3 regions of the Bradyrhizobium sp. CCBAU 51753 genome follow, and region 1 is predicted to be linked to each of the others. Evidence: predicted binding sites of a transcription regulator. Region 1 holds the regulator's gene; each other region holds the start of a gene.
What was found. Region 1 encodes LexA, which represses DNA repair genes until DNA is damaged. Its sites were predicted from a motif close to TGTTCNNNNTGTGTTCNG; they were not measured.
Positions count from the first base shown of each region.

Region 2: the regulator LexA is predicted to act here: its motif matches at 1,223-1,240, upstream of XH93_RS03510 (DNA recombination protein RmuC).
Region 3: the regulator LexA is predicted to act here: its motif matches at 6,092-6,109, upstream of XH93_RS15040 (ImuA family protein).

Region 1 covers NZ_CP030037.1:4,626,146-4,636,757, forward strand. Annotated here, with positions in the region: gene XH93_RS20850 (SPW repeat protein) at 1-149, shown strand, start outside; gene XH93_RS20855 (MFS transporter) at 377-1,705, opposite strand; gene XH93_RS20860 (ComEC/Rec2 family competence protein) at 2,126-4,411, shown strand; gene XH93_RS20865 (hypothetical protein) at 4,408-4,635, opposite strand; gene XH93_RS20870 (hypothetical protein) at 4,822-5,250, opposite strand; gene lexA (transcriptional repressor LexA) at 5,579-6,283, opposite strand; gene glp (gephyrin-like molybdotransferase Glp) at 6,491-7,702, opposite strand; gene XH93_RS20885 (HAD family phosphatase) at 7,715-8,353, opposite strand; gene XH93_RS20890 (helix-turn-helix transcriptional regulator) at 8,558-8,875, shown strand; gene XH93_RS20895 (MFS transporter) at 9,018-10,202, shown strand; gene XH93_RS20900 (MFS transporter) at 10,230-10,612, shown strand, end outside.
Region 2 covers NZ_CP030037.1:761,122-771,733, reverse strand. Annotated here, with positions in the region: gene fmt (methionyl-tRNA formyltransferase) at 1-569, opposite strand, end outside; gene def (peptide deformylase) at 574-1,101, opposite strand; gene XH93_RS03510 (DNA recombination protein RmuC) at 1,272-2,480, shown strand; gene XH93_RS03505 (MFS transporter) at 2,675-4,030, shown strand; gene XH93_RS03500 (hypothetical protein) at 4,202-4,639, opposite strand; gene recR (recombination mediator RecR) at 4,790-5,395, opposite strand; gene XH93_RS03490 (YbaB/EbfC family nucleoid-associated protein) at 5,396-5,716, opposite strand; gene XH93_RS03485 (DNA polymerase III subunit gamma/tau) at 5,738-7,570, opposite strand; RNA gene ffs (signal recognition particle sRNA small type) at 7,683-7,779, opposite strand; gene XH93_RS03475 (HIT domain-containing protein) at 7,890-8,309, shown strand; gene nudC (NAD(+) diphosphatase) at 8,315-9,265, shown strand; gene XH93_RS03465 (sugar kinase) at 9,346-10,293, shown strand; gene XH93_RS03460 (Lrp/AsnC family transcriptional regulator) at 10,370-10,612, shown strand, end outside.
Region 3 covers NZ_CP030037.1:3,384,353-3,394,964, reverse strand. Annotated here, with positions in the region: gene XH93_RS15050 (error-prone DNA polymerase) at 1-3,368, opposite strand, end outside; gene XH93_RS15045 (DNA polymerase Y family protein) at 3,365-4,903, opposite strand; gene XH93_RS15040 (ImuA family protein) at 5,214-6,017, opposite strand; gene XH93_RS15035 (UdgX family uracil-DNA binding protein) at 6,274-7,701, shown strand; gene XH93_RS15030 (inorganic phosphate transporter) at 8,199-9,827, shown strand; gene XH93_RS15025 (lysozyme inhibitor LprI family protein) at 9,929-10,612, opposite strand, start outside.

The DNA.
Region 1 (10,612 bases):
CCTGGACGTTCGGCTACGAACAGGGACCGGTCACCACGAGCAGCGTGCTCGGCGGAATCGTGGTGATCGCGCTCGCTTGCTGGGAGCTGATGACAGATCGTGATTTCGCCACCTGGTGGCACGATCGCTGGCATCACCGAGCTGGCTGAGGGGAATCGAACCGGGTTGTTGGCCTGACCGCCAGCGACTGGCGGCCGGAGCGGTTGAATTTGCCTGGCGCTGCATTCCCCCCCGGCTGCGTTGGATGCCGGTTCTGCAAGGAAATCACGCCCGAGCGACGGCGAGTGCGGGACGATCCGGAAGCCTCGCCCCGCACTTGGAAGGCCGATCATGAACCTTGCTGCGGGGTTAGCTGTGCCGCAGCAAGGTCACTCCGTCATGGCGCGGTTCGCGCCTCGATCTGCTCCCAAATTTTGGTCTCGCGTGTCTCCGGCATGATCAAGAGCGCGATGATGAAGCACACCGCGGGAACGGCGATCGGATAGATCAGCGCGTAGCCGATGCTGCCGGTCGCTGCGAAGGCAGCTGATGTGATGAACGGCACCAATCCGCCGCCCCAACCGTTGCCGATGTGATACGGCACCGAGACCGAGGTGTACCTGATCCTGGCCGGGAAGAACTCCGCCAGGAATGCACCGACCGGCCCGTACACCATCCCGACGTAGCAGACGAGGATGAAGACGATGAGGATGGCGACCGGATAGTTGATGTGTCCCGGCTGCGTGACCGTGCCGAGCCACAGATACAGCGGATAGTAGGTGATCGCGGCAAGCAGCATTCCGCCGAGGATCACGGGTTTACGGCCGATCTGATCCGACAGCCAGCCAAAGAAGATCAGGCTCGGCGTTGCGATCAGCAGCGCGGTTCCCACGATGTAGGCAGAGGTGATCGCATCGACCTTGGAGACCTGCTGCAGGAAGTACAGTGCCCAGAATTGACCGCTGTACCAGACCACGCCCTGTCCGATCAGGACGACGATGGCGATCAGGATGTATTTGATGTTGGCGCTGAGGAAAGCTTCCCGCCAGGGATTCCTGGTCATCTGTCCGCGCGCCTTGATCTCCTGGAAAATCGGCGTCTCCTGAAGCTGGAGGCGGATGTAGATGGCGATGGCCACCAGCAGGAACGAGAGCAGGAATGGAACGCGCCATGCCCATTCGTCGAAGGCCTGATTGCCCGCCCAGGTCCGGGTCAGGACGATCACGGCCAGCGACACCACGATCCCGAGCGTCGGCGAGGTTTGGAGCCAGCCGGTATAGTAGCCGCGGCTGTCGTCCGGAACATGCTCGGCGACATAGGTGATGGCGCCGCCATATTCGCCGCCCAGGCATAGACCCTGGATCATCCGCAAGCCGAACAGAACGAAAGCGGCCGTCAGGCCGATCGACTGATAGGTCGGGATCAGTCCGATCGCGCCCGTTCCCAGGCCCATTCCGCTCAGCGTAATGAGGAATGTATATTTGCGGCCGATCCGATCGCCCATCCATCCGAACAGGAAAGCCCCCAGCGGACGGATCAGGAATCCCGCAGTGAACAGCGCGATCGTGCTCAGCAGGGCTGCGACGGGGTGGGATTGCTCAAAGAACTTGACCGACAGCACTGCGGCCAGGCTGCCGAAAATGTAGAAATCGTACCATTCAATGATGTTTCCCACTGACGCAGCAACAATCACGCGACGAAAATCGCTTGGTACTTGAATAGCCATGTGCTGCTCCTATCAAATGCAAACACTACGCCTCGCGTTTTTCAGCGATCGATCCGCTCGCGGCGTGCGCGTGGTGCACGGCGTTACAGGCGAGATTGGCGAGTTCGTCCGTAACGCCTGGTCTCAGGCGGAGTTGTGGGCCACCTGAGAAGAGCTCCAGCGGCCTTCACGTGCCGCGAGCCGTTACTGCCTCATCCCTGTCTGATCGGGAGTGGAGGCATCGGGACAGTCTAATCCCAATGGGATTCGGTACCTAATGAGACTTTCGGCTCGATCGGTTTGACGCAGGCCGCAGGTAGGGCCGGCGCGGGCCGGTCCCGGTATCGAGCCTTGCCGGTTCGTATTCTGGATCCGTTCCGCTAGCGGCAAGGTCACAGCTTCCGGTAGCTTGGCGTCCCGGCAGGGATCGCAAGGCGAGAGATGGCGGAGCAGGGCACGACGCCGGGCGGCAAACGCGGCTACGCGGGGACGTGGCCGCCGCGCGCGGCCGCGCCGGCCGGCGGCTACGCGCCGGTCCGTCCAAGCATCTGGCCGCCGCTGGTCGAGACGCTGCGGCAATGGGCGCGCGCGGAGGCGGGCGCCGGGCGGTTGCTGCCCTGGGTGCCGGTGGCGTTCGGCACCGGTATCGCCTTCTATTTCGCGGCCGAGCACGAACCGATGCTGCCCGCCGCGGCAGCCGTTGCGATTGCGCTGTGCGTGCTCGCCGTCCTGCTGCGGCGGCAAAAACTGTTTCCGGTTGTCGTGATGACGGCGGCGGTCGCGGCGGGATTTGCCACCGCGACCTGGAAGACGGCGCGCGTCGCGCACGGCGTGCTGGCGCGGCCGATGTTCTCGGTGGCGCTGACCGGCTTCGTCGAAACGCGCGACATCAGGGAGAAGACCGACCGCTTCGTGCTGCGCGTCGCCACGATGGAGAGCCCACGGGAGACCACAAAACTTGAGCGCGTGCGGCTGTCGGTGAAGAAGGGCGCGGCGCCGGAGGTCGGCAGCTTCGTCGAATTGAAGGCGCGGCTGTTGCCGCCGCTCGGGCCGCAGCGGCCGGGCTCCTATGATTTCGGCCGCGACCTGTATTTTCAGGGCATCGGCGCCTCCGGCTTCGTGATGGGCGCGGTCAAGACCCGGGAGGCGCCGGCGAGCGGTGGCTTCGCGCTGCGCTACGCCGCCTTCATGCAGGGCCTGCGCGACGCCATCGATGCGCGGATCCGCACCACGCTCGACGGCGACCAGCGCGCGATCGCGACCGCATTGCTCACCGGCCGGCGCGATGCGATGTCGCCGCGGGTCAACGATGCGATGTTCATCTCCGGGCTTGGCCACGTGCTGTCGATCTCCGGCTACCACATGGCGGTCGTCGCCGGCGTGGTGTTCTTTGCGGTGCGGGCGCTGCTGGCGCTGTTTCCGGCGCTGACGGCGGCGCATCCGATCAAGAAATGGGCGGCTGCGGCCGCGCTGCTCGCCGCCGCTTTCTATCTCGCGCTGTCGGGGGCGGAGGTCGCGACGCAGCGCTCGTTCTTCATGACGGCGGTGGTGCTGATCGCTGTCATGGTCGACCGCCGCGCCATCACGTTCCGCACGCTGGCGGTGGCGGCGCTGATCGTGCTCGCGATCGCGCCGGAGGCGCTGGTGCATCCGAGCTTTCAGATGTCGTTTGCCGCAACCCTCGGGCTGGTGGCGCTGGTGCAGATCGGGATGCCGAGCCTGTTGGCATCGCCCGACCATTCGGTGACGGCGCGCGTTGCGCTGTGGGGCGGGCGCGAGCTGGCGGTGCTGGTGCTGGCCTCGCTGGTGGCGGGGCTCGCGACCACGCCCTATGCCGCGTTCCATTTCCATCGGGTGACGCCCTACGGGCTGCTCGCCAATCTCGCGGCGATGCCGGTGGTCTCCGCGATCGTGATGCCGGCGGGGCTGCTTGGGCTCGCCGCGATGCCGTTCGGCTTCGACGGCGTGTTCTGGGCGATCATGGGATTTGGCATCGACTGGATGATCGTGGTGACGCAATGGGTCGCCGCACTGCCGGGCGCGGTCGGCCGGATGGCGGCATTCGGCACCGCCCCGCTGATCGCGGCGAGCGCCGGGATCATTCTGCTCGGGCTGTTGCGCACGCCGCTGCGCTGGTCGGGCGCGGCGTTGCTGGTGGCGGCCTTGGTTTGGGCGGTGCGGGCGCCGCTGCCGGACATTCTGATCTCCCCCGATGGCCGCAACGTCGCGGTGCGCGGCGGCGACGGTCGGCTGCATCTGATGCACAGCGCGCGGGACGCCTTTGTGGTCAAGGAATGGCTGGCGGCGGATGCCGACGCGCGGACCGCGGGCGATGCGTCGCTGGGCGAGGGCGTCTCCTGCGACGAGGCCGGCTGCGTCACCCGGCACCGCGGCGGCGGTTTTGTCGCGCTGGCGACCCGGCCGGAGGCGCTGGCCGACGATTGCGAGCGGGCCGCGGTGATCGTGACGGCGCGACAGGTCGCCCAGGGCTGCGCGGCGTCGGTGATCGATGCCGAGCGGCTGCGCCGGCACGGCGCGCTGGCGCTGCGCCGGATCGGCGACGGCTTTGCGATCGATGCGGTCAAGCCCGGCAGCATCGACCGGCCGTGGTCGCCGGCGGTTCCAGGCGATGCCGACAGCGAGACGACGCTGCGGCCGCCCGCCGGCGCAGCACGCCCCGCCGTCGATGCGACGCCGGCCGAGGCCGATCTGCAGGCCGATGATTAGTGGTGGTCGGAGGAGGGGGCGGTCGGCAGCTCGAACAGGCCGAGGTGGTATTCGTCGGCATCGGGGCCGGCGTCGGGCTTCTTGACCAGGGTGAAGACGGCTTCGGGAAACTGCTGCCAGACCTTGAGGTCATCGGCGGTCACGGTCAGCCAGCCGAACCGGAACATGTAGCGGCCCGGTTCCGTGACGCGTCCAGCTCGCTGCCATGTGACCTTGTCGACCACCGCGCACGTCCTCCGCGCGGGATGATGCGCCAAGGTGCCGTCCAGCGCAACCGAGCCGGCGTCCAGCGCAACCGAGCCGGCGTCCAGCGCAACCTCACTGATGCGCCCCGGAACGGAACTCCGGGGTCGCTCGAAATCGCTTTGGTCACCCGCCGCGGGACAGCTCATCCTGCGGCGACGATGCGCTCAACCCAAAAACAGCGATGCGAATGCGGAGGGCCGCCGCTCTGCGACCTTGGGCTTGTGCTCGACGGTCGGATGCAGCGCCGGCAGCTGCAGCACCGTGACGCGCTGGCCTTCGACGAGCTGGGTCACCAGCACATGGCTGCCGTCGGGGAATTCGACCGCGTCGTGATGGCGATCCGGCACGTCGGGCTCGACCTCGTTGAACACGCCGACCCGATAGCCGATCGTCTTGGTCCAGATCCACCGGCTGTCGTAGCGGACGTTCTCGACGAAGGCGAGCTCGGTGCCGGGCAGCATGCAGACCGCGACGTTGGGATCGTTCTCCGAGGCAAAACCGCGGGTCGACGTGCCGCGGAAAGTCGTGCTGATCAGCGTCTCTCCGACGACGGCGGGACGCGATTGCACCGCATGCAGGCTATAGTCACACATCGGAAGGCTCCTCTGTCGAGGTAGCGACCCGTGCCTCTCCTTGAGGCGCGGGCCTCTACCAGAGTGGACGATAGCGAACGAGTGTTTTCTCGTTTCGAGGCGATTGTACGACTGGTCACGGACGGCCTCAATCACAAACACGCTACAGCGCGTCGGCGGTATCTGGGCGCATCTGGTGCAAGTCACACGTCGCGCTATCCGCCAAGCAACGGTCCGATGCGTCGCTCCGTTCCTCGATCGGGATGACTTTTCTTCGAATCGTCATCCCGCCCGATAGTTTTGCTTGAGCATGATCTCCGCGCAGACGATCATCAAGTGCCGCCGGCGCCTAGTATTTCCTGTACAGGCCGATCAACTTGCCCTGGATGCGCACCCGGTTCGGCGGCAGGATGCGCACTTCATAGGCGGTGTTGGCCGGCTCGAGCGCGATCGATGCACCGCGGCGGCGGAAGCGCTTCAGAGTGGCTTCCTCCTCGTCGATCAGCGCCACCACGATGTCGCCGGTGTTGGCGGTGTCGTTGCGCTGGATCAGCGCCATGTCGCCGTCGAGGATGCCGGCGTCGACCATGGAGTCGCCACGCACCTCGAGCGCGTAGTGCTCGCCGGCGCCGAGCATGTCCGGCGGCACGCTGATGGTGTGGCTGCGGGTCTGCAGCGCCTCGATCGGCGTACCGGCCGCGATCCGGCCCATCACCGGCACGGCGACCGGACGGTTGCCGTCGTCCTCGGCGACCGGCGGCGTCGAGGAGCGCTTGCCGAGCGCGCCCTCGATCACGCTCGGGGTGAAGCCGCGGCGGCCATTGCCGCCGCCGGCGGCCAGTTCGGGCAGCTTGATCACCTCGATCGCGCGCGCCCGGTTCGGCAGGCGGCGGATGAAGCCGCGCTCCTCCAGCGCGGTGATGAGGCGGTGGATACCGGATTTCGAGCGCAGGTCGAGCGCATCCTTCATCTCGTCGAAGGAGGGCGGCACGCCGGCCTCTTTCAGACGTTCATTGATGAAACGCAGAAGTTCGTACTGTTTGCGCGTGAGCATCTCGAGTATTCCCCCGGTTGATAGCGTCGTTCGATTCCGAGACTTCGGAAGACCCGGAGCACGGCGCTCCGCGATGAACTCCCGATTGTAGACACCAGTACTCGAAACAAATCATGAACGGACACTATATGTTCGATATGTGTTCCGCAACCACTTAATTTCAGGTGAACGTGACAGGCAATCGGCGAAGTGGCGGCCGCGCGAGGCTCACTCCGGCATCGTGAGGATCTCGCATTCGGCACCGCTCGCGGCCGCGGGCGCGAACGGCGGACGAACGAGAAGTGCCTGCGCCGCAGCGAGATTCCCCAGCAGCGATGAGTCCTGCTTCATCACGGGCGTTGCGATCAGCGTGCCGTCCGCGCGCGCCTCGAGGCGGGCGCGCAAGTAATCCTCACGCTGGTCGTTGGCGGCGAGATCGCGGCCGAGCAATGCGCGCGCGCGGACGTGATGAATCACCTTGCGGCCGCTCAGTGCCCGAATCAGCGGCACCAGGAACAGGAAGGCGCAGACATAGGACGACACCGGATTGCCGGGCAGGCCGATCACCCGCATCGCGCCGAGCCGTCCGTGCATCATCGGCTTGCCGGGCCGCATCGCGATCCGCCAGAACGCCATGGTGACGCCCTCGGCCTCCAGCGACTGCTTGACCAGGTCGTGGTCGCCGACCGAGGCGCCGCCGGTGGTGATCAGGACGTCGGCGCCGGCATCGCGCGCTCGGCGGATGCCTGGGGTCGTTGCGGCCACGGTGTCGGCGGCGATCCCGAGATCGATCGTCTCGGCACCCTCGGCGCGGGCCAACGCCCGCAGCGCATAGCCGTTGGAATAGACGATCTGGCCGGGACCCGGCTTGGAACCCGGCATCACCAGCTCGTCGCCGGTTGCCAGCACCGCGACCCTGGGACGGCGGCGCACCGCGAGTTCCGGATAGTTCATGGCGGCGGCAAGCGAGAGCGCGCGGTCCGAGAGGCGGCTGCCGGCCGCAAGCAGCACGTCGCCTTCGCGGAAGTCGACACCGGGGGGACGGATATGCCGCCCGGTGACCGCCGTCTCGGTGATGGTGATGTGGTCGCCATCGGCCCTGGTGTCTTCCTGGATGATCACAGCGTCGGCGCCGTCGGGGATCACGCCGCCGGTAAAGATCCGCACCGCTTCGCCGGCGCTGACCGTGCGCTCGAACGGCCGGCCGGCGGCGACTTCGCCGATCACCTTCAGCCGCGCCGACAGGTCGGCCGCATCGGCCGCGCGCACCGCATAGCCGTCCATCGCCGACATCGCCTGCGGCGGCTGGGTGCGCAGCGCCGCGACGTCGCGCGCCAGCGTGCGGTGATAGGCGGCATCGAGGCCGACCATCTCCTCAGGCAGCGGCTCGGCGCCGTCGAGAATCGCGGACAGGGCATCGGCAACCGGCATCAAGGCCACGCGCGGACCTCCTCAGATTTTGCTCTCGATCCCAAGCGCGGACAGCGCCCTTGCCACGTCATCCGTCGATGTCACGTGGACGGCATGAAGGCCGCGCGCCCGCGCGCCCTCGATATTGGCCGCCGTATCGTCGAAGAACAGGATCCGCGACGCCGGCACGCCGATGGCTTTTACCACATGATCATAGGCCGCGGCGTCGGGTTTGCGCAGCCCGATCGCCGAGGACAGGAACACGGCGCGGAAATGGCTGAGCACATCGGCATAGGCGACCGAGAAATGCGCGACATGGGCCGGGTTGGTGTTGGAGAAGGCGTACAACGGCATCCGCTTGGCGGCGCCGGCGAGCAGCGGCGCGATGCCCGGCATCTCGCCGGTGAAGATCGCGTTCCAGCCCTCGAGGAACTGGGCGTCGGTGAGGCCGACGCCGAGGGTGTCGCGCAAATTGGCGAAGAACGCGGCGTCGTCGATCCGGCCGACCTCGTGATGCTTGAAGCTGTCGTCGACGATGAAGCGGCCGGCGAGGTCGGCGGGCGCGCAGCCGGCGTGGCCGGCCCAGCACGCCATCACCTTGTCGAAGCTGATGTCGAGCACGACGCGGCCGATATCGAACAGCAGCACGTCGACGGAATTGGGGGAGAGATCTGAGGTCATTGCGCCGACGGTGTACGAAAATTGCGGGCAGGCGGCAATGGATTCGATCGGCTGCGGGAGCGGGGAGGCCATCGCACGGCTCACATGCTTGCGAGCGGGATGCGTGTGAGTGAGCCCATGCTCGCTGTCGTTCCTAACACCCGTATTTCGAACATTCTAGAAATATCGATTGACGCGGCGTCGACGGCAAAGCATGGTCGCGTCATGAAGATCGATGACGCCGCAGCACGCCTGGAGGCCCTCGGCAATCCGACCAGGCTCAGGATCTACCGGGCGCTGGTCCGCGCCGGACATGCCGGCATGCCGGTCGGGCGTTTGCAGGACCGGCTCAGGATTCCGGCGTCGACGCTGTCGCACCACGTCAAGGCGCTGGTCTCCGTGGGGCTGATCTCGCAGGTGCGCGAGGGCACCACGCTGATCTGTCACGCCCAGTACGACACAATGCAGGGCCTGGTGAATTTTCTGGCTGCCGAGTGCTGCGCCGACGAAACGGAATGCAAGGAAGCCAAGACGGCCGCCTGATCTTTTAGCGCTTTCTTCAATGATTCCAGAAGGACAGAAAAATGAGCGTAACCACGGTCGGCCGGCTGCGGGTGTTCCTAGTCCCGGCGGCAGGATGAGGACACGCCCTTTCGCACTCGAACATCGTTCGCTGATAGCGGCGATGTGCCTCGGACAGATCGGCAATCTGCTTCCGCATGTCGCGCTGTCGGCCAATCTCGCGCAGCACCTCATGCCTGCCTGGGGTATGAGTGCGGCCGAAGGCGGGCTGCTCGCCAGCGGCTATGCCTTCGGCTACATGCTGGCGGTCCCGGTGCTGACGACGCTGACCGATCGGATCGATGCCCGCCTCGTTCTTCTCTGCGGATCGATCGTCAGCGGACTTGCCACGATCGCGTTCGGTCTGTTCGCAGTCGGCTTCTGGTCGGGCGTGGTCATCTGGTCGCTCGCGGGTCTCGGCTTCGCCGGCGCCTACATGCCAGGGCTGAAGGCTCTGACAGACCGGCTGCCGGCGGGAGACACCTCCCGGGCTGTCACGCTCTACACATCCAGCTTCTCGCTGGGCGTCGGGCTTTCCTTTCTGGTGGCGCAACTCGTCGCCGACCATTGGGGGTGGCGGGCAGCTTTTGTGGTCACCGGCATTGGGCCTGCCGTGATGGCCGTCGTGTGCCTGGCGATGGAAGAGCGTCGGCCGGAGCACAAGCCCGGGCGGCTTTTGAATTTCAAACCGGTCCTCGCGAACCGCGAGGCGCTCGGCTACATCTTCGGCTATGGCGCTCATTGCTTCGAGCTCTACGGCGTCAGGACCTGGCTGGTGGGGTTCTGGGCCTACGTGACCGCGCACCAGGGCGCGCCGTCCTGGATGTCCCCGGTCGTCGTGAGTGTCGTGTTCGCTGTCATTTCCATGCCTGCCAGCATCCTCGGCAACGAGGCCGCGCTGAAGTTCGGTCGCCACCGCGCCATCACGGCGGTGATGATCGTATCTGCCTCGGTGGCGGTGCTGATCGGCTTGAACGTCGCTGCGCCGGCGTGGGTGGTCGCGTTGCTGCTATTGGCCTACGGCCTGACCGTTCCCGCCGATTCCGGAGCGCTGACCGCCGGCATGTCGGCTGCGGCAACCCGCGAACATCGGGGTGCGACGCTCGCGCTTCATTCAACCGTGGGCTTCGGGCTTTCTGCCGCCGGCGCCTGGGGAACGGGGGTGGCGCTCGATGTCGCCGGCGGTCCGCAGAGCGCCGCCGGATGGACGCTGGTCTTCATTGTCCTCGCGGCCGGAATCGCGATGGGCCCGCTCGCACTTCTCTGGTCGCGCGCGGGCGAGACGAAAAGCGCAATTCCTGCGAAATAAGAACACTCGGATAGAGGGAGAATGCAGGTGGATCGATCACGGCTCGGCATCATCGCGGCGCTTGGCACCGCGCAAACGCTGGCCTGGGGGTCGAGCTACTATCTGCCCGCGATCCTCGCCGATCCGATCGCGCGCGACATCGGGATTTCGAGCAACTGGTTCTTTGCGGCGTTCTCTGCGTCGCTGGTGATCTCCGGGCTGATCGGCCCGCGCGTCGGCCGCCAGATCGATCGCGTCGGAGGCCGGCAGGTGCTCTGCGCCTCGAACGTCGTGCTCGCGGCAGGCTTGGCGCTGCTCGGCGCCTCCGGCTCGGTGTGGACGATGTCGGCGGCCTGGCTGCTGCTCGGCATCGGCATGGGCCTCGGGCTCTATGACGCCGCGTTCGGCGCGCTGGGCCGTATCTATGGCAG
Region 2 (10,612 bases), 3.9 Mb from region 1:
CCGCCGCGCTCCAGCCCGCCCATCGCGCGCACCATCAGGTCGGCGCCGAGCGGCGCCAGCGCATCGTGCAGATCGGCCGCCGTCATGCTGTCCGAGATCGGCAGCCGCTCGGCCATCGCGACGTCGCCGGTATCGAGCCCGACATCCATCTTCATCACCATGACGCCGGTCTCGGCATCGCCCGCCATGATGGCGCGGTTGATCGGGGCGGCGCCGCGCCAGCGCGGCAGCAGCGAGGCATGCAGGTTGAAGCAGCCGAGCTTTGGCGCATCGAGAATGGCCTGCGGCAGGATCATGCCATAGGCGACGACGACGGCCGCATCCGCCTCATGCGCGCGGAACTCCTCGAGCGCCTCGGCCGTCTTCAGCGTCTTCGGCGTCAGCACGGGAATGTTGAGCCGCCGCGCCTCCTGCTCGACCGGGGTCGGCTGCAATTGCAGGCCGCGGCGCCCGCCCGGCTTCGGCGCGCGGGTGTAGACCGCCGCCACCTCGTGACCATGGGCCACGAGCTCCAGCAGCGTCGGCACCGCGAAGTCGGGCGTGCCCATGAAAATAAGGCGAAGCGGCATGGCGCTACTCTGCCGCGCGCTTGGCGGCCTTCTCGAATTTCTTGAAGACGCGGTCGCGTTTCAGCTTCGACAGATAGTCGACGAACAGCACGCCGTTGAGGTGATCGATCTCGTGCTGGATGCAGGTGGCGAACAGCCCGTCGGCGTCCTCTTCGTGCAGCTTGCCGTCGAGGTCCAGGTAGCGGACGCGCACCCGCGCCGGCCGTTCGACCTCCTCGTAATATTCGGGGATCGACAGGCAGCCCTCTTCGTAGACCGACAGTTCCTCGGAGCGCGCGATGATCTCGGGGTTGATGAACACCCGCGGCTTCGGCTGGGTTGTGCCGTCCTCGTCGCGCTTGGCGAGATCCATGGTGATCAGCCGCAGCGGCTCGGCGATCTGGATCGCCGCCAGCCCGATGCCGGGCGCGTCATACATGGTCTCGAACATGTCGTCGGCCAGCTTGCGGATCTCCGGCGTCACCTTCTCGACAGGTTTCGACACCAGGCGCAATTGCTTGTCCGGCAGGATGATGATTTCTCTAAGTGCCATGCGCGCGATTTAAGCCGACGCTATCCGGGGGTCAATGCGCTCCGGAACCGGTTAAGGCAGCCTTAACCACGTTTCTTCACACCGCGTTAACCACGAAAATTGACGTTCCATTAACCATAAATGTTCCCTCTTCGTTCGCCATCGCCGGCGAATCGGCTACAACGGCCGGCATGAACGAGATTCTCCTGATGATCGGCGACCTGCCGGTCCGCGTCTCCGACGCGCTGATCGGCCTCGGCGCGCTGGCGCTGGTGCTGCTGCTCGCCATCGCCGTGGTGATCGCCCGCGCCAGCCGGCGCGGCGCCGAGCTGGCGATGGCCCAGACCATCCGCGCCGACGAGCTGGAGGAACGGCTCGCCGACATGCTGCGGGCCCAGAGCGAGGCCTCGGGCCGGGTCGATGCCATGGCGCAGGCGCTGGCCGGACGCCAGGCCGAGATGGCGCGCGCCGTCAACGAGCGACTGGATTCGGTCACCCACCGGGTCGGCCAATCGATGGAACAATCGACCCGCAACACGATGGACTCTTTGCGCGTGCTGCATGAGCGGCTCGGCATCATCGACCACGCCCACAAGAACCTGGGCGAGCTCACCACCCAGGTCACGACCTTGCGCGACGTGCTCGCCAACAAGCAGTCGCGCGGCGCGTTCGGCCAGGCGCGGATGGAGGCGATCGTCCAGGACGGCATGCCGAAGGGCTCCTACGAGTTCCAGTACACGCTGACGTCAGGCAAGCGGCCGGACTGCGTGGTGTTTCTGCCCGATCAGCGCCCGCTCTGCATCGACGCCAAATTTCCGCTCGAGGCGATGACCGCGCTGCACGATGCGCGCAGCGACGAGGAGCGCCGGTTCGCCAGCCAGCGGCTGCGCGCCGACGTGCTGAAGCATGTCAGCGACATCGCGGAAAAATACCTGATCCCGGGCGAGACCCAGGACACCGCGTTGATGTTCGTGCCCTCGGAATCGGTCTATGCCGAGATCCATGACGGGTTCGACGACGTAGTGCAGAAGGCCTATCGCGCCCGCGTCGTGCTGGTGTCGCCGTCGCTGCTGATGCTGGCGATCCAGGTGATGCAGCAGATTTTGAAAGACGCCCGCATCCGCGACGCCGCCGACCAGATCCGCAACGAGGTGATGCATCTCGGCGACGACCTCGGCCGCCTGCGCGAGCGCGTGCTCAAGCTGCAGACCCATTTCGGCCAGGTGAACGAGGATATCAGGCAGATCCTGATCTCCGCCGACAAGATCGAAAAGCGAGCCGGCCGCATCGAAGAGCTCGACTTCAGCAAGTCCGAAGCCCCGATCGAAGTCCCCCGCTTCGTAAAGAGCCCGACCCCCGAGCTGTTCCCCGCCCCGCGCAAGCTGCAGGCGGGGGAGTAGTTCCGAGTCACCTCGCCCCGCGTGCGGGGAGAGGTCGAAATTCGCGCGATGCGCGAATTTCGGGTGAGGGGGAGCCTCCGCATATTGCTCAGTTCGGAATTCGCCGGGATGGCCCCTCACCCCAACCCTCTCCCCGCGAAAGAGCGGGGAGAGGGAGCAGAGGCAGGTGTGCTCGAATCTGCTAACAGGGGGACATGAACGCGTTCCCGCCGAAAAAGGTTGCCCCTGCTTCCACCTCCTGGCGCGACAGCCTTGCGGTTTACCTGCAACCGCGGGTGCTGATCGTGCTGCTGCTCGGCTTCTCGTCGGGGCTGCCGCTGGCGCTGTCGGGATCGACGCTGCAGGTGTGGATGAAGGAGGCCGGCGTCGATCTCGGCACCATCGGTCTGCTCGCGCTGATCGGTACGCCCTACACGCTCAAGTTCCTGTGGGCGCCGCTGGTCGATGCGCTGCATGTGCCGCTGTTCACGCAGGTGTTCGGGCGCCGCCGCGGCTGGCTGCTGTTCTCGCAATTGCTGCTGATCGCCGCGATCCTGGTGCTGGCGATGGCCGATCCGGCGCACTCACCGTGGTTCGCCGCCTTCGCCGCGCTGCTGGTGGCAACGACGTCGTCGACGCAGGACATCGTGGTCGATGCCTTCCGCGTCGAGAGCCTGCCTGAAAGCGAGCAGGCCGCCGGCATGGCGTCCTATGTCGCGGCCTATCGCATCGGGATGCTGGTTTCGACCGCCGGCGCGCTGTTCATCGTCAGCGGCTTCGAAGCATCGGGCCTTGCCCGTCCCTCCGCATGGATGTGGGGCTATGTGGTGATGGCGGCGCTGATCCTGATCGGCGCCGTCACTGCGCTCGCCGCGACCGAGCCTGCCCAATCGAAAGGCGCGGAGGCCGCCACGCATGCGCAGAACGCCGCCGAGCGTGTCGCTCATGCCGCGCTCGGCGCGTTCTCCGAGTTCCTGACCCGCAAGGACGCGCTCGCGGCGCTGGCCTTCGTGGTGCTGTTCAAGTTCACCGACGCCTTCTCCGGCACCATGACGGCGCCATTCGTGATCGACATCGGCTTTTCCAAGGTCGACTACGCGGCGATCGTGAAGGGCGTCGGCCTTGCCGCGACCTTGATCGGCGGCTTTGCCGGCGGCTTCGTGGCGCGGCGCTATTCGCTGGCGACCAGCCTCTGGATCGGCGGCGTGGTGCAGGCGATCGCCAACCTCTCCTTCTCCTGGCTCGCCCATGTCGGCGTCAATCAATGGGCGCTGGCATTCGCGATCACCGCGGAGAATTTTACCAGCGCGATCGGCACCGTGATCTTCGTCGCCTACCTCTCGGCACTGTGCCGCAATCCCCTGCACACCGCGACCCAGTACGCGCTGCTCACCGCGCTCGCCGCGGTCGGCCGCACCTATCTGTCATCCGGCGCCGGCTATGTGGCGCAATATGTCGGCTGGTCGGCGTTCTTCGTGATCTGCGTGCTGGTCGCGATCCCGAGCCTGCTGCTGCTCGCCTGGCTGCAGCGGCGCGGACATTTTGACGAGCTGGGACCGGTGCGGATCTAGCCGAACTCCATCCAGGCTACGGGCTTCCCCTTCCCCCTGAAAGGGGGAAGGTCGGGATGGGGGTCAGCCGCACGCGCCGACGTTCGCGGAGAGACACGATCCCCACCCGCTTTGCTCTGGCGAGCAAAGCGACCTCCCCTTTTCAAGGGGAGGTTAAGACAGACCTAGCCTCTACTTCGTCACCACGCTCCACTTGGTGACGATGGCTTCGCTGACCTGGCCGGCGTCCTGGGCGCAGGCGACCTCGTCGATCTTCACCGAGATCTCCTTGCCGACGAGCCGCTTGAGCTGCGTGGTCTGCGCGTCGCTGGTGGTGACGAGCTGGAAGGTTTCCGGACCGGTCTCGAGGTTGCAGAGGCCGTTCGGCGCCGGCAGGCGGCGCGGCTCGCTGGTGATCTGGTAGGTCGCGACCCGCTTGCCCTGCTTGCCGGCGCGCACCCGCAGGGCACTGAGTTCCCCCGACAGCACCTCGCCGGCATGGATCGGCTTGCCGGGCTTCTGCGGCGCCTCGGCCTGCTGCGCCATCGCGCAAGGTGCAGCGAGTGTGCCCGCCAGAAGCGCAAAGCCCAACGCAAGGCCTGAGCGCAGGCCGAATCGATGTGTCGTCATTTTCAGTGAATCCGTGTCTGATTCGCGAGAAGCGTGGATGACCGTCCCCGAATCGTCATCCAACCCTATCACATTGTTTCAGCGCGACCTTTCGCGATCGCGCTGGCTCGCCTGGCGGAGGCCGCAACGTCCCTCGTCGGGATTGATTCGCTAGAACAGCGTTCGCTGCCGCATCGCAGCCGATAGCGTACCTTCGTCGAGGTAATCAAGCTCGCCGCCGACCGGCACGCCATGCGCCAGCCGCGTCACCCGCACATTGGCCTCCGACAGCAGGTCGGTGATGTAATGCGCCGTGGTCTGGCCGTCGACGGTGGCGTTGAGCGCCAGGATGATCTCGCTGACCTCCGCCGCGTGTGCGCGCGCCACCAGCTGATCGATGGTGAGATCCTGCGGGCCGACACCGTCGAGCGGCGACAGCGTCGCGCCCAGCACGTGATAGCGGCCATTGGTCGCGTTGGCGCGCTCCAGCGCCCAGAGATCGGCGACGTCGGCGACCACCACGATGATCGAGGGATCGCGGCGCGGATCGGTGCACACCGTGCAGGGATTTTGCGTGTCGATGTTGCCGCAGGTCTTGCAGACCTGGATTTTCTCGATGGCGACCTGCAGCGCCGAGGTCAGCGGCGTCATCAGCGCCTCGCGCTTCTTGATCAGGTGCAGCGCCGCGCGCCGCGCCGAACGCGGCCCGAGCCCGGGCAGCCGCGCCAGTAGCTGGATCAGCCGTTCTATCTCGGGGCCGGCAACGCTTGCGGGCATTTAAGTCGGGCCAAATCCAGGCGGCAGGCCGAGGCCGCCGGTCAGCGCCGCCATCTTCTCCTGCATCGCGGTCTCGGCCTTGCGGCGGGCGTCGTTGTGCGCGGTCACGAGCAGGTCCTCGAGCACCTCGCGCTCTTCCGGCTTCATCAGCGAGGGATCGATCCTGACGCCCTTCACTTCCATTTTCGCGGTCATCCGAACCGCGACCAGGCCGCCGCCGGAAATGCCCTCGACCTCGACGTTGCCGAGTTCCTCCTGCATCGCCTGCATCTTGGATTGCAGCTGCGCTGCTTGCTTCATCATGCCGAGAAAATCAGCCATGCGTTGGTTCCTGTGACCAGATCAATCGTCGTCGCTGTCGGAAGTTTCAATCGGGTCTTCGCCGGTCGCATCCTCGACCGGCATTTCGGCGGCAAGCCGGCGGACCTCGATCACCTTGGTGCCGGGAAACCGCGCCAGCACCTCCTGCACCCGCGGATCGGCCTCCGCGGCGCGCTGGTGCTCGCTGCGCGCCAATTCGTTCTGCGAGCGCACCGTCGGCTGGCCGGCCTCGTTGGAGATGATCACGGTCCAGCGCCGCCCGGTCCATAGTTCGAGCTTGCGGGAGAGATCGGTGACCAGCGCGCGCTGGGCCTTCGGCTCCAGCGCGATCTCGAGCTGGCCGTCCTCGATGCGCACCAGCCGCACATCGGCCTCCAGCGCGCTCTTCATCATGATGTCGCGCTTCTCGCCGGCGAGCGCGATCAGTTGCGGAAAGCTCGTGATTCGCAGCGTCGGCGCCGCGTCCGCGACCGGCGCCGCCATTTGCGGCCGTGCCGCGAGATCGGCCCGCGGCCCGCCCTGCGGCGCCCGCAGCGGCGCTGACGGCATCGCCGACATCGACGCGGTCGGCGCGCCACGCGACGCGGCCGCAGCGCCCGACGTTGCGGGCGCGGCACCGCCGCCGTTCTGCTCCATCATCATCCTGATGGCTTCATCCGGCGTCGGCAGGTCGGCGACATAGGCGATCCGCACCAGCACCATTTCGGCGGCGGCCGCCGGCCGCGTTGCGGTCTGCACCTCGGCGATGCCCTTGAGCAGCATCTGCCACATCCGCGACAGCACGCGCGTCGAAAGCTTGGCCGCATACTCGCGCGCGCGGACGCGCTCGGTCTCACCGAAGGCGACATTGTCGGCGGTGGCAGGCACGAACTTCACGCGGGTGACGAAATTGACGAACTCGGCAAGGTCGGACAGCACCACGACCGGATCGGCGCCGACATCGTACTGCGCGCGGAACTCGGCGAAGGCCGCGGCGAGATCGCCGCGCGCCAGCGAATCGAAGAGATCGATGACGCGGGTGCGGTCGGCAAGCCCGAGCATCTGCCTGACCGCATCGGCCTTCACCTGACCGGCGGCATGGGCGATGGCCTGGTCGAACAGCGACAGCGAATCGCGCACCGAGCCTTCCGCGGCGCGCGCGATGATGCCGAGCGCCTCCGGCTCGACCTCGACGCCTTCCTTGGCCGCGATGTTGCCGAGGTGCTTCATCAGCACGTCGGCCTCGACCCGGCGCAGGTCGAAGCGCTGACAGCGCGACAGCACGGTGATGGGCACCTTGCGGATCTCGGTGGTGGCGAACACGAACTTGGCGTGCTCCGGCGGCTCCTCCAGCGTCTTCAGGAAGGCGTTGAACGCCGCCGTCGACAGCATGTGGACTTCGTCGATGATGTAGACCTTGTAGCGCGCGCTGGCCGGCGCATAGCGTACGCTGTCGTTGATCTGGCGGACATCGTCGACGCCAGTGTGGGAGGCGGCGTCCATCTCCAGCACGTCCATGTGCCGGCTTTCCATGATCGCCTGGCAGTGCACGCCGAGGTCGGGCATGTGGATGGTCGGGCCCTTCACCGAGCCGTCCGGCTTCTCGTAGTTCAGCGCGCGGGCGAGGATGCGGGCGGTGGTGGTCTTGCCGACCCCGCGTACCCCGGTCAGGATCCAGGCTTGCGGAATCCGCCCGGTCTCGAACGCGTTCGAGACGGTGCGCACCATGGCCTCCTGGCCGATCAGGTCCTCGAAGCTGGAGGGGCGGTATTTGCGGGCGAGAACCCGGTAGGGCTTGGCGGTATCAGCCGCGCCCAGATCGAAGCCGCCCTGGCCTGCACCGGACGGATGGGGAGGGTCGCCAGCGTCGTTCATGCGTCGATCCGCAACTTGATCAATCTCTCGGCAGCCGGCGTGCGGATAGGAGCCAAAATCGAGCGCCGGGCGCGGAGACCGCCATTCCAGCGCGATTCGCTCGGAAAAACAGGTAGGAGACTGACGAGCGACCCGATCCGGACCTCGTTAGGGCTGCTTCCTTCCGGACCTGACCCGGTTGGCGAGTGGCTCGTCCACCGCCAATCTCCCGGTCCCTATTTGGGGCCAAAAGCGCCGGAAAGCAAGCGGCGAGACCAGGGTTTGTGACCAGGGTTCGTGGGACTTGTCTGGGAACAGAGAAAGGCATTATTTGCCCTTCATGCCCGCCGCCAACTGGTCACTGCATTCGCAGCTCAAGAAAGACACCATCGACATCGGCGACCTGCCGCTGTGCAAGGTGCTGGTCATCAAGGATGCACATTATCCCTGGCTGCTGCTGGTGCCGAGGCGCGACGGCGCGGTCGAGATCATCGACCTCGACGAGGTCGAGCAGGCGCAGCTGATGACCGAGATCTCCCGGGTCTCGCGCGCCCTCAAGGAGATCACCAAATGCGACAAGCTCAATGTCGCGGCGCTCGGCAATCTGGTGCCGCAGCTTCACGTCCATGTCATTGCCCGGCGCACCAGCGACGCTGCATGGCCGCGTCCCGTCTGGGGCGTGATGCCACCACTGGCGCATGACGCCGAGGAAGTGCAGAATTTCATCAACGCGCTTCGCCGCAAGATCTGGTTGGGTTGAGATTCATGTCTGCATCGAAATCATTTCCGCTCGGGCAACCGGCCTTCGTCACCAATGTGCTCGACCGCGCCGCGCATCTGCGCAGCAACGACGAAAAGCTGTTCGCGCTGGAAGGCCATCGCGAGGCTAGAGCCTATGTGATCTATCGCGACTCGCTGGTGGTGAAGCAGGAGGATGGCGGCGCCCGCGCCCTGCTCTCGCTCGACGAAGCGCGCAGCTACGGCGCCAATCCGGGCACGATCTTCCTGGGGCTGCGCGACGGCGCGCCGGTGTTCGGCATGGGCATCGCGCCGCAGGCCGCCGAGAAGCTGGTCGGCCGCAGCGACGTCGCTGTCACCGAACTCCGCGGCATGGCGATGCAGGGCGTGGTGCCATCAGAGCAGCTATCGGCGATCGCGATGGCGAAATCGATGGTGAGCTGGCACCAGCGCCACGGCTTCTGCGCCAATTGCGGCGTGCGCACCGCGATGAAGGACGGCGGCTGGAAGCGCGAATGCCCGAGCTGCAAGGCCGAGCATTTTCCCCGCACCGATCCGGTCGTGATCATGCTGGTCACCCATGGCGACCGGGTGCTGCTCGGCCGCCAGAAGCAGTTCATGCCCGGGATGTATTCCTGCCTCGCCGGCTTCGTCGAGGCGGCCGAGACCATCGAGGACGCGGTGCGGCGCGAGATTTTCGAGGAAGCGGGCATCCGCTGCACCGATGTCAGCTACTACATGACGCAGCCCTGGCCCTACCCGTCATCGCTGATGATCGGCTGCACCGCGCGCGCCACCAACGAGGACATCGTGGTCGACCGCGCCGAGCTGGAGGATGCCCGCTGGTTCGACCGCGCCGAGGCGACGCTGATGCTGAAGCGCCAGCATCCGGACGGCCTCGCCGGGCCGCATCCGTTCGCGATCGCCCACCATCTGCTCGGGCGCTGGGTCCACGACGGCAGCGCATCAGACAAATAGCGGGAACCGGACATGGTTCTGCCGATTAAATCCCGACATTGTTCTGACAGTTGACGGAACCAGCGCGACGGATCCCCCGCATGAATTTCCAAGACGGCGCCCCGAAAGTCCCGCCCCGCATTCTCTGCATCGGCCTGCCGGTGCGCGACCTGACCTTCCGCGTCAATGTTCCGGCGCGCGGCTCCAAGGAGCACGCCACCCACTTCGCCGAGATCTGCGGCGGCAACGCCCTCAATGCGGCGATCGGCATCGCCCGGCTGGGCGGCCGCGCCTCGATCTGCGGGCCGATGGGCGATTCGCGGGAAACGTCGAGCCGCTACATCTTCGACAAGATGGCGGAAGAGGGCATCGACACCAACCATCTGATCCACATGCCGGACCTGGTGACACCGATCTCGGCCATCATGATCGACGAAACCGGCGAGCGGTCGATCGTCACCTTCCGCGATCCCGACCTGTGGAAGGTCAAGCTGCCGCCGACCGAGCTGCTGCTGGAGGATTGCGCGGCGATCCTGACCGAGAGCCGCTGCGCGCCGTTCTGCACCGAGCTTTGCGCCGAGGCGGTGCGGCGCGGCATTCCCGTGGTGGTCGACGTCGACCGCGCGATGTCGATGCGGGAGGGGCTGCTGACGGCCTCCTCGCACCTGGTGTTTTCCAGCGAGCCGCTGCAGGAGACCGCCGACGTCACCGATGACGGCCAGGCGCTGCACAAGCTTGCAAAACTCACCCCTTCGTTCCTGGCCGGCACGCGCGGGCCCAGGGGCACAATCTGGCTCAACGAGCAGGGCGAGCTGGAGGAGACGGCAGCGTTCCCGGTCCACACCGTCGACACGCTGGGGGCCGGCGACGTCTTCCACGGCGCGTTTGCGCTGGCGGTCACCGAGGGTCAGGAGCTGCGGCAGGCGTTGCGCTTCGCCTCGGCCGCCGCAGCGCTGAAATGCACCCGTCACGGGGGCGCCTATGCCGCACCGCAACGTGCTGAAGTTGAAGCGTTTTTGAGCCAGCACGCCGAGGCCGGGCCGGCCTGACCAGCCACGAACCGCTTGCGTTAGAAGATTTTTCTATATATGAGGGATATCAATCCTTCATATGGAACTTTCTTCTATGACTGACCTTGCCACCGTTCATGTTTCCGACAGCCGCCGCCTCGACGCCATCGATCGCAAGATCCTGACCGTGCTGCAGGAGGACGCCTCGCTCTCCGTCGCCGAGATCGGCGACCGGGTCGGGCTGTCCTCGACGCCGTGCTGGAAGCGCATCCAGCGGCTGGAGGCCGACGGCGTGATCCTGCGCCGCGTCGCCCTGGTCGACCAGAACAAGATCGGGCTCGGCATATCCGTGTTCGTC
Region 3 (10,612 bases), 1.2 Mb from region 1:
ATGCGCTGCGCCACCAGATGAGTGACGCCTTCCGGGCTGCTCTGGATGTAGCCCTCGACCAGGATCAGGCGCGCGCCCATCACCTCCTTGCGGTACTGCTCCATCACCTTCGGCCACACCACGATGTTGGCGATGCCGGTCTCGTCCTCCAGGGTCATGAACACGACGCCCTTGGCGCTGCCCGGCCGCTGCCGCACCAGCACCACGCCGGCGCAACGGACGCGGCGGCGGTCGCTGTCGCGGTTGATGGTGTGGCAGGCGACCACGCGCTCTTTCGTAAACATCTCGCGCAGAAATTCCATCGGATGGCCCTTCAGCGACAGGCGGATGGTCTGATAGTCGGCGACCACCTGCTCGGGGCGCGGCATCTCCGGCAGCGGCTGAGCGCCCTCATCCGGCTGCTCGCGCGCGACTGCCGCCTCGAACAGCGGCAGCGGCACGTCGTCGGGCAGCCGCCGCACCGCCCACAACGCCTCGCGACGGTCGAGCCCGAGCGAACGGAACGCATCGGCATCCGCAAGCAGGATCAGCGCGCGTTTCGGCAAGCCGGTGTCGCGCGCGAACTCTTCCAGCGAGGTAAAAGGTTTTCGGTTGCGCGCGGCGACGATGCGGTCGGCCCAGTCGGGTTCATCTCCATCCAAGGCCACGCGGGAGGTGGGTGGGTTCCCTCCCCCCTTGAGGGTTAGGGAGAGGGGTAAGCCGCACGGGCGGTGGTCGTGGCTTACCCCTCTCTCCAACTCTCCCCCGCAAGGGGGGAGAGAGCCCAACCGTTCGTGCCTCCCTGACGCACGCACATTTACGCTTTGCATCCTTCGCAACGCCTGATCGCGCTTCAGCCTCTCCTCATCCTCATCGAGCCAATGGAAACCGTCGATCTGGCGAAAACCCAGCCGCACCGCGCAATATTTTCCGTCGCGCTTTTCCAGCGTGTTCTGCGCGAAGCTGTAGGAGACGTCGACCTCGCGCACGGTGACGCCGTTCTTGCGGGCGTCGCCGACGATCTGGGCCGGGGCGTAAAAGCCCATCGGCTGCGAATTGAGCAGGCCGCAGCAGAAGGCGTCGGGGTGATGGTGCTTCAGCCATGAGGAGATGTAGACGAGCTGCGCGAAGCTGGCGGCGTGACTTTCCGGGAAGCCGTAACTGCCAAAGCCCTTGATCTGGTCAAAACAGCTGCGGGCGAAGTCGGGCGAGTAGCCGCGCGCGACCATGTTGCCGACCAGCTTCTCTTCGTAAGTGCCGATGGTGCCGAGGTTGCGGAAGGTCGCCATCGAGCGGCGCAGGCCGTTGGCCTCCTCGGAGGTGAACTTTGCCGCCTCGATCGCGATCCGCATCGCCTGCTCCTGGAACAGCGGCACGCCGAGCGTCTTGTGCAGAACATTGTAGAGCTCGTCCGGTGGGCCGTGCTCGGGCGCCGGCGATGGATAGGTCTCTTTTTCGACGCCGTTCCGCCGGCGCAGATAGGGATGCACCATGTCGCCCTGGATCGGGCCGGGGCGGACGATTGCGACCTCGATGACGAGATCATAGAAGGTGCGCGGCTTCAGGCGCGGTAGCATGTTCATCTGGGCGCGGCTCTCGACCTGGAACACGCCGAGCGACTCCCCGCGGCACAACATGTCGTAGACGCGCTTGTCGTCCTGCGGGACGGTGGCGAGTTCCCAACGCTCGTTCTTGTGCAGGTCGATCAGATCGAAGCATTTGCGGATGCAGGTCAGCATGCCCAGCGCCAGCACGTCGACCTTCATCATGTTGAGCGCGTCGACGTCGTCCTTGTCCCATTCTATGAAGGTGCGGTCGTCCATCGCGGCATTGCCGATCGGCACATAGGTGTCGAGCCGGTCCTGGGTCAACACATAGCCGCCGACATGCTGCGAGAGGTGGCGGGGAAACTCGATCAGCTCGGTGGCGAGCTCGACCGCGAGGTTGATCATCGCATTCTTCGGATCGAGGCCAGCCTGCCGCACCTGCATCTCGTTGAGGCCCTTGCCCCAGCTGCCCCACACGGTGTCGGCGAGCGCCGCGGTGACGTCCTCAGTCAGCCCGAGCGCCTTGCCGACGTCGCGGATCGCGCTGCGCGGGCGATAATGGATGACGGTGGCGATAACAGCGGCGCGGTGGCGGCCGTAGCGGCGGTAGACATATTGCATCACCTCCTCGCGCCTGACGTGCTCGAAATCGACGTCGATATCGGGCGGCTCCAGCCGCTCCTTGGAGATGAAGCGCTCGAACAACAGATCGACCTTGGTCGGATCGACCGAGGTGATGCCGAGCACGTAGCAGACGGCCGAATTCGCCGCCGAGCCCCGCCCCTGGCACAAAATACCCTGGCTGCGCGCGTAACGTACGATGTCGTGCACGGTGAGGAAGTAATGCGCGTATTTCAGCTCGGCGATCAGCGCGAGCTCCTTGTTGAGGGTGGCGCGCAGTCTGTCGTCGATCTGGCCGTCGAAATAGGTGTCGACGCCGGCCCAGGTCAGGTCCTCCAGATGCTGCTGCGCGGTCTTGCCCGGCGGCACCGGCTCGTCGGGATACTGGTATTTGAGCTGGTCGAGCGAGAAGTCGATGCGCGCGGCGAAGCGCATGGTCTCGGCGATCGCCTCCGGCCAGTCGCGGAACAACCTGATCATCTCATGCGCCGGCTTGAGATGCCGCTCGGCATTGGCCTCGAGCTTGCGACCAACAGCCTCGATGGTGGTCTTCTCGCGGATGCAGGTCAGCACGTCCTGCAGCGGGCGACGCGCCGGATGATGGTAGAGCACCTCGTTGGTGGCGAGCAGCGGCACATCGGCCTCCGCGGCGAGCGCATGCAGCCGCGCCAGGCGGCGCCTGTCGTCGCCGCGGTAGAGCAGGCTTGCGGCAAGCCAAACGCCGTCGGCAGCACTGGCTTTCAGTTGCGCGAGCAGGTCGAGCGCCTTTGCCGCGTCGAAGCGATGCGGCAGCGCCAGCACCAGCAGTTGGCCCTCGGCGAACTCGATGAGATCGGACAGCGTGAGACGGCAATCACCCTTCTCGATCCGCACGATATCATCGCCGCGCTTGCCGCGGGTGAGCAACTGGCACAACCGGCCATAGGCGGCGCGGTCGCGTGGGTAGACCAGAATGTCAGGCGTGCCGTCGATGAAGACGATGCGGGCGCCGATCAGGAGTTTTGGCGGATGCAAAACCTTGTCGCTATCGAGCTCCTTGTAGGCGCGCACCACGCCGGCCAGCGTGTTGTGGTCAGCGATGCCGATCACGGGAATTCCCAGCTCGCTCGCCTGATGCACATAGGCGCGCGGATCGGAGCCGCCGCGCAGGAAGGAGAAATTGCTGGTGATGCCGATCTCGGCATAGTCTGGAATTCGCTGAATTCCGGATGGCGCCTTCATGCGAACAGCCCGTGCACATACCAGTTGGCCGGCCTTGGCTCGCCGTCGTCGTCCTTCAGCTCGCTCTCATAGAGACCGTCGCGAAAAATCCAGAAGCGCTGGCCCTCGGCATCCTCGACGCGAAAATAGTCGCGCGTCAGCGACCCGCCGTCCCGCTTCCACCATTCCATCGCAATGCGCTCGGGGCCCTCGACCCGCACCACCGCATGCAGCGCGCGCCGCCAGGTGAACTGATGCGGCGGACCGTCGGGCACGGTCGCGAACGGCACTTTGATGGGCTCGGGCCGCTCGAACAGTCGCAACGGCCGCAGCGGCGGCTCGCCGGTGACGCGTTCCGGCCAGGCCGCGGCGCTGGCGGCGGCAAGATGATGCTGCGCCGGCACGGCGAGCGCTGCACGCTCCGGGATATGGCTTTCCAGCGGCAGATGCACGACGACGCGCTTGCCGCCGATGCGGGCGGCGATGCGGTCGATCAGCGCCGACAGCTGGTCATTATCGTGCACGTTGGCGTCGAGGTCGCGCTGCTGCTGCACCACGATCTCGGTACGCCCGGCGGCGAGACGAATGAGATCGAAGCCGAAGCCAGGATCGAGCGGATCATTGAGCGCCTCGAGCCGCTCGCGGAACAGGCGGTCGATCAGCTCGGGCTGCGTCACCGGACGCCCGGTCTCGACCATGATGCTGCGTACCGCGCCGTCGGTGCGGAAGAAGCTCGCTTCCAGCTGCCGAGCGCCCTTGCCCTGCTTGTCCATCGCCGCGACCAGCATTTTGGCGAGGCTTTGCAGCGTCAGCATGATCACAGTGTCGGTGGCAACAGGTTCGGGAAAGCGCTTCTCGACGATGTAATCGGGCAGCGGCTTGCGCGGGCTGATCGGGGCATCGCCGCGCCCGAGCGCGTGGCCGAGCAAGGTGGTGAAGGCGGCGCCAAACCGCGCCGAGATCTCGTGCGGCGCGCGCGCGGCGACATCGCCGATGGTCTTCAAGCCGGCGCGACGCAGGCCGGTGATGATGGCGGGATCGGCGCCGAGTGCGGACACCGGCAGCGGGCCGACCGCCGCCGCCTCCTCGCCGTCGGCCACGATCGTTCCCGAGGCGCAGCGCGTCAGCGTGCGCGCCGCGATCGAGGTGCCTGATATCGCCGCGCTGACGGCAAAGCCGCGCTGGCGCAGCGCATTGGTGACGATCTGCAGCAGCGCGCGCTCGCCGCCGAACAGATGCGCGCAGCCGGTGATGTCGAGGAACAGGCCATAGGGTGGATCGAGCGCCACCAGCGGCGTAAAGCGGTCGCACCAGTCGGCGATGTCGTTCAGCGTCTTGCTGTCGGCGGCGGGATCGGCGTCGTAGACGGTCAGCTCCGGGCAGATCGCGCGCGCATTGGCGAGCGGCAGCCCGATCGACAGCCCGGCATGCACCGCGGCCTCGTCGATGGAATGCAGCAGGATGGCGTTGTGATCCTTTGCCACGACCACGCTGGGGATGTCTTCCCTTGCCTCTCCCGCTTGCGGAGGAGGCCGGATCGCATCGCGAGATGCGATCCGGGTGGGGGCTCTCTCCTCAGCGGGACTCGTGGAGAGACCCCCACCCCAACCCTCCCCCGCAAGCGGGAGAGGGAGCCCGGCCGATGTGCTCGCCTCACAAGAAGAAGCGTTTGCCATCTCATCCGTGAGGGACGCACCAGCGGATGGGTTCCCTCCCCCCTTGCGGGGTCCGAGGCGAGCGGAGCTCGCTCTCGAGGTTAGGGAGAGGGGTGAGCCGCATACGCCGGCGTCCGTGGTACCCCTCTCTCCAACTCTCCCCCGCAAGGGGGGAGAGAGCCCTACCGGTGTGCTCACCTCACATGAAGCATCAGCTTGCGAGACGGACTGCGCGAGCTGGCGCTTGATGCGATCGATGGGCAGGCGTGGCAGCCAGAGGCTGAGGATACGCCGGCGGTTCACTGAACTGGCACTCATCACATTTCCATTCCATGATCCATCGCCCGACCGGGCCATGACGGTTGCGCACGAGTTGGGCGTCGAAGCGCGGCGCGCCCCAGGCGCTAGCGGAGGACCCCGGCGGCGAATGCGCGGCGCGCACGATCCAGCGCGTCTCCGCGGTCGAGGGGATCGGCGTCGCTGCGATCCGCAGCAGCAGCGCTGACACGCCGGAGGCTTGCGCGGCGAGCGTCAGCTTGCGGCTGGCGACGAGGTCGAGCTGGCGCACATTGCCCCAGATCTCGATCACGACCGCGCCAAGCGCATCGCAGGCGAGCGCGTCGGCCGCGGTGCGCAAGGCGGCATCGACATCGGCGGCGCGCACGGTGACGAGCAGGCGCGGATCGAGGCCGAGCTCGCACAACCCGCTCATCGACAGCGCGCCGTTTTCAACATCGGAAAAATCCTGCCGCACCCAGACCAGCGGCTTGCGCGGCGACAGCCGTCCGGCCAGCCCCGTGATGAAGCCGGTCGCAGCTCCCGCTTGATGGCCGTCGGCGAACACCTCATGCAGGGTGGCCGGCGCCAGCCCGCCGTGCAGCATCGCGTCAGCACTGGGGTGGCCGAGCGCGATGCGGTTCGACAGACCCGCATCCAACCCCGCGTCGATGGGCGCCTCGATGCGCGCGATGCTGCCGCGCAGGGACGCAAGCGTACTCATGCGTGCGCCGTTCATGATGCGCCGCTCCTTCCCAATCAAAATTTTGAGGCCGTCACTGGTCTGAACAGAGAACCAGGGACTGGCTCATTTGTTCATGATATGTTCTAATATAAAGCTAACAGGGCCGGCGGAGTCAACCGGATTGGTGGGCTCTCCGATTCATCAGCGGAATCAAAGGGATTCAGGACTGATCCGAACCGGACGCAGTGCCTCCCCGCGGCATCGGCCGCGGGCGCTCGAAACGACGGCGTGACGACAACGGAGCAATTGCATGCGCATCATCACGCTCGACAGCGACACCGATTTCGAAGGCTGGCGCAAGGCCGCGCGGCGCCTGGCGGTGAATGCGGTGAAGCCATCCGACGTCACGTGGACGGTGCGCGGTGCGGTCGGATCGTGTGCCGCATTCGGCATCGACGATCTGCCCGATGCGCCGCAGGCGTTCAACGTGCCCGCCACCTTCGTCGAGCTGGCACGGACCACGATCCTGCATCAAAGCCGCGAGCGCTTCGCCCTGCTCTATCGCCTGCTGTGGCGGCTGCGCAGCCATCATGATCTGCTCGGCGCGACCACCGATCCTGATGTCGCCGAGGCCAACGCGATGGCGCGCGCGGTCTATCGCGACATCGACAGGATGCACGCGCTGCTCCGCTTCCGCGAGATCGGCCGCGAGCAGAACGCGCATTACGTCGCCTGGTTCGAGCCCGAGCATCACATCGTCGAATGCGCCGCGCCGTTCTTCGCCAGCCGCTTCGCCGACATGCCGTGGTCGATCCTGACCCCCGACGTGTCGGCGCATTGGGATGGCCATGCGATCTCGATCACATCAGGCATCGACAAGGCCGAAGTGCCGAGCGAGGAGAAGCTCGAGGAAGCCTGGCGGCGGCATGGCAGCGGCCTGTTCAATCCGGCGCGACTGAAACTGATGGAGGCGCCGCAGGCCTATTGGAGGAACCTGCCTGAGGATTCGATCATTAGGCCCCTAATCGAAGACGCGATGCGAATGACGAGCGGCCCCTTCATCGCCCGCAAGGCGACGGAGCCGCGTCAGCCCGAGCAGCAACGGCAGGATGAGCCGATGGCGAGACGAGAGGCCCACGACACGCTTGCGGCGCTACGCCAGGAGGCCGCCGATTGCCGCGCCTGTCCGCTGTGGAAAGACGCGACCCAGACCGTGTTCGGCGAGGGCCGGCAGACCGCGTCGATGATGCTGGTCGGCGAGCAGCCCGGCGACAAGGAAGATCTCGCCGGAAAACCCTTCGTCGGCCCGGCCGGACTGATGCTCGATCGCGCGCTGGAGGAGGCCGGCATCGATCGCCGCAAAGTCTATGTCACCAACGCGGTAAAGCATTTCAAATTCGTGCCGCGCGGAAAAATCCGGCTGCACCAGAAGCCGAACACGCCGGAGATCCGCGCCTGCCGGCAATGGTACGAACGCGAGCTCGCCGCCATCAAGCCCGACCTCGTGGTGGCGCTCGGCGCCACTGCGGCGCAAAGCGTGCTGGGCAAGATCACGCCGATCAACAAAAACCGCGGCCGTCCGATCGAGCACGATGGAACCAAGGTGCTCGTGACCGTGCACCCCTCCTATTTGCTAAGACTGCCGGATGAGGAGGCCAAGGCGCGGGAGTATCAGCGTTTTATAGACGATCTAAAAATCGCGGCGGGCCTGCTGCGCCGCGCGGCGCACGCCGCGTGACATGCAACCGTATGGAATCCCTGTAGAACCAACGCTTGCGTGAGACCGTTGGTGAGAATGTTATAAAGACTCACAAACCACTACAACCTTTAATTGATCTGTGCTACGATAGCATTTCCAAGGATCGGGCGTCATGTTCACGCCATGACGTTCCCTGAGGTTCGCGCGCCGCACGGTTCGACTAGCCCCAGCTGCGCGGCGCGCGACCTCGCTTCCGCCCCCTCCCCGCGATGCCGCCGTTTCCCGCCACGGGCGCGATCTGCGCCGGATGGCGGCGCGTGTTTCATGGCAATATTCATGACGTGATGCGGCGCGTGCGGCCACGACGCTCAGACTGTGCGAACGTTATCAAGGGGAAGCACGAAGATTCAGCGCATCGAGCGCGGCGCCCGCCCAGATGCTTGCTGCAGCTGCACAAATCAACGTTGCTACTGTCATCTAACCTTCAAGTCCCTCAGTCAAAACTGGGCCTCACACTGTATGTGAGGGGCGTCAGAATGACCGATATTACAGCCAATTCTTCGATGGCCGACGGAGCGCCGATCCAACCGGCGTCACGGCCCAATCTCGACAAGGGTTTTAACCCGCTCACCATGATCATCTTCTTCGGCATTCTTGCCGTGGGGCTCTTGTACGTTGCCTACAGCATCTACGCCGACGTCGATGCCACCGGCACCAGGGTCACCTCCTACCTGCCCTACATTCTGCTGCTCGTTGCGCTGCTGATCGCGCTCGGCTTCGAGTTCGTCAACGGCTTCCACGACACCGCCAACGCGGTGGCCACCGTGATCTACACCCACTCGCTGCCGGCGGAAGCCGCGGTGATGTGGTCCGGCCTGTTCAACTTCCTCGGCGTGCTGACCTCGAGCGGCGCGGTGGCGTTCGGCATCGTCTCGCTGCTGCCGGTGGAGTTGATCCTGCAGGTCGGCTCCAGCGCCGGCTTCGCCATGGTGTTCGCGCTGTTGATCGCCGCGATCCTGTGGAATCTCGGCACCTGGTATTTCGGCCTGCCGGCCTCCTCCTCGCACACGCTGATCGGCTCGATCATCGGCGTCGGCGTCGCCAACGCGCTGCTGCGCGGCCGCGACGGCACCTCGGGCGTGGACTGGGGCAAGGCGACCGAGATCGGCTACGCGCTGCTGCTGTCGCCGCTGGTCGGCTTCATCTGCGCCGCCGTGCTGCTGCTGCTGCTCAAGATGATCGTCAAGAACCCGGCGCTGTATGCCGCCCCTGAGGGTCACAAGGCGCCGCCGCTCTGGATCCGCGGCCTCTTGATCCTGACCTGCACCGGCGTCAGCTTCGCCCACGGCTCCAACGACGGCCAGAAGGGCATGGGCCTGATCATGCTGATCCTGATCGGCACCGTGCCGACCGCCTACGCGCTGAACCGCGCGCTGCCGGACAGCCAGGTGGTCAAGTTCCAGCAGACCTCGGAGGCCGCCTCCAAGGTGATCGCGACCAAGGGCGCCGGCCACAACATCATCGGCGATCCCCGTCCGGCGGTGACGCAGTACGTCTCCTCGCACCACATCAGCGAAGGCACCTATCCCTCGCTGTCGGTGCTGGTGAAGGACATCGGCGACCAGGTGCAGAAGTACGGCTCGCTCAACAAGGTGCCGTCGGAAGCCGTCGGCAACACCCGTAACGACATGTATCTGACCTCGGAAGCGATCCGCTTCCTGATGAAGGACAAGGAAAACGATCTCAACAAGGAAGAGGTCGCGACCCTGAACGCCTACAAGGCCTCGCTCGACAGCGCCACCAAGTTCATCCCGACCTGGGTGAAGGTTGCGGTCGCGATCGCGCTCGGCCTCGGCACCATGATCGGCTGGAAGCGCATCGTCGTCACCGTCGGCGAGAAGATCGGCAAGACCCACCTGACCTACGCGCAGGGTGCCTCGGCCGAGCTGGTCGCCGCCGCCACCATCGGCGCCGCCGACGTGTTCGGCCTGCCGGTGTCCACCACCCACGTGCTGTCGTCGGGCGTCGCCGGTGCGATGGCGGCCAACGGCTCCGGCCTGCAGGTCGCCACCATCCGCAACATGGTGATGGCCTGGGTGCTGACGCTGCCCGCCGCGATCCTGCTGTCCGGCGTGCTCTACGTGATCTTCGCCCGGGTGTTCTGATCCCGCGCGAGCCACGGCTCACAGATGCGAAGGCCCGCGCCACCGGCGCGGGCCTTTTGCTTTGGGGACCACTCACATCGCCATCGCGTTCGACGCGGCCATCACGGCTTCTTCGGGGCGGGATCGGCGCGGTTCACATCCGCGGGCGGATAGGTCGCGGCGGACAGGCAGTCGCGCATCCACTCCTGGTCAGCCAGCTCAACAGACGTATCGGGGTCGTATTTCCAGAGATCACTTGCGTGCGGTGTCGGCCGTTCGTTGGAAGGAACCGGATTCGTATTCCAGCGCGCATTGGCCTTGAGTTCAGCATCGTCGTCGGCGTCCGGGCATCGCTCGGTCGTCTCGGCGTAGCCGATTGAGCAAGTCGCTACCGGCTTGGGGGCACCGTCTTTCACGATGCTGACAGTCCGGTATTCAGTCCCGTGACCGGTCGCCCAAGTCAGTTCGACGCTGCAAATCCTGTCGCTGTTTTGGCGGCGGCCCTCGCCAAAGCAGCCGTAAACCCAGCCATGAGGTGGCGGCAGCAGATAGCAGGCCGTCTTGTATCCGGCGAACGCGCCGCCGCTGTCCTTGGACGCGACACCCCGCTGTCGCTCCATTCTGCGGACCAGTTCGCCGGTCTGCAGGCTCTTCATGCGGTCGCGCGTCACCTTCAACAGCGCCTCGCGCTCCGCTATTTCTACATCGTCATCCTCCTGAGATCCGCGGGCGCCTTGCGAACGCACCTCCAACCATCGCCGCTGGCTGCGGATCAATGCGTCGTGAAATTCGCGGTCCGTGGTTGC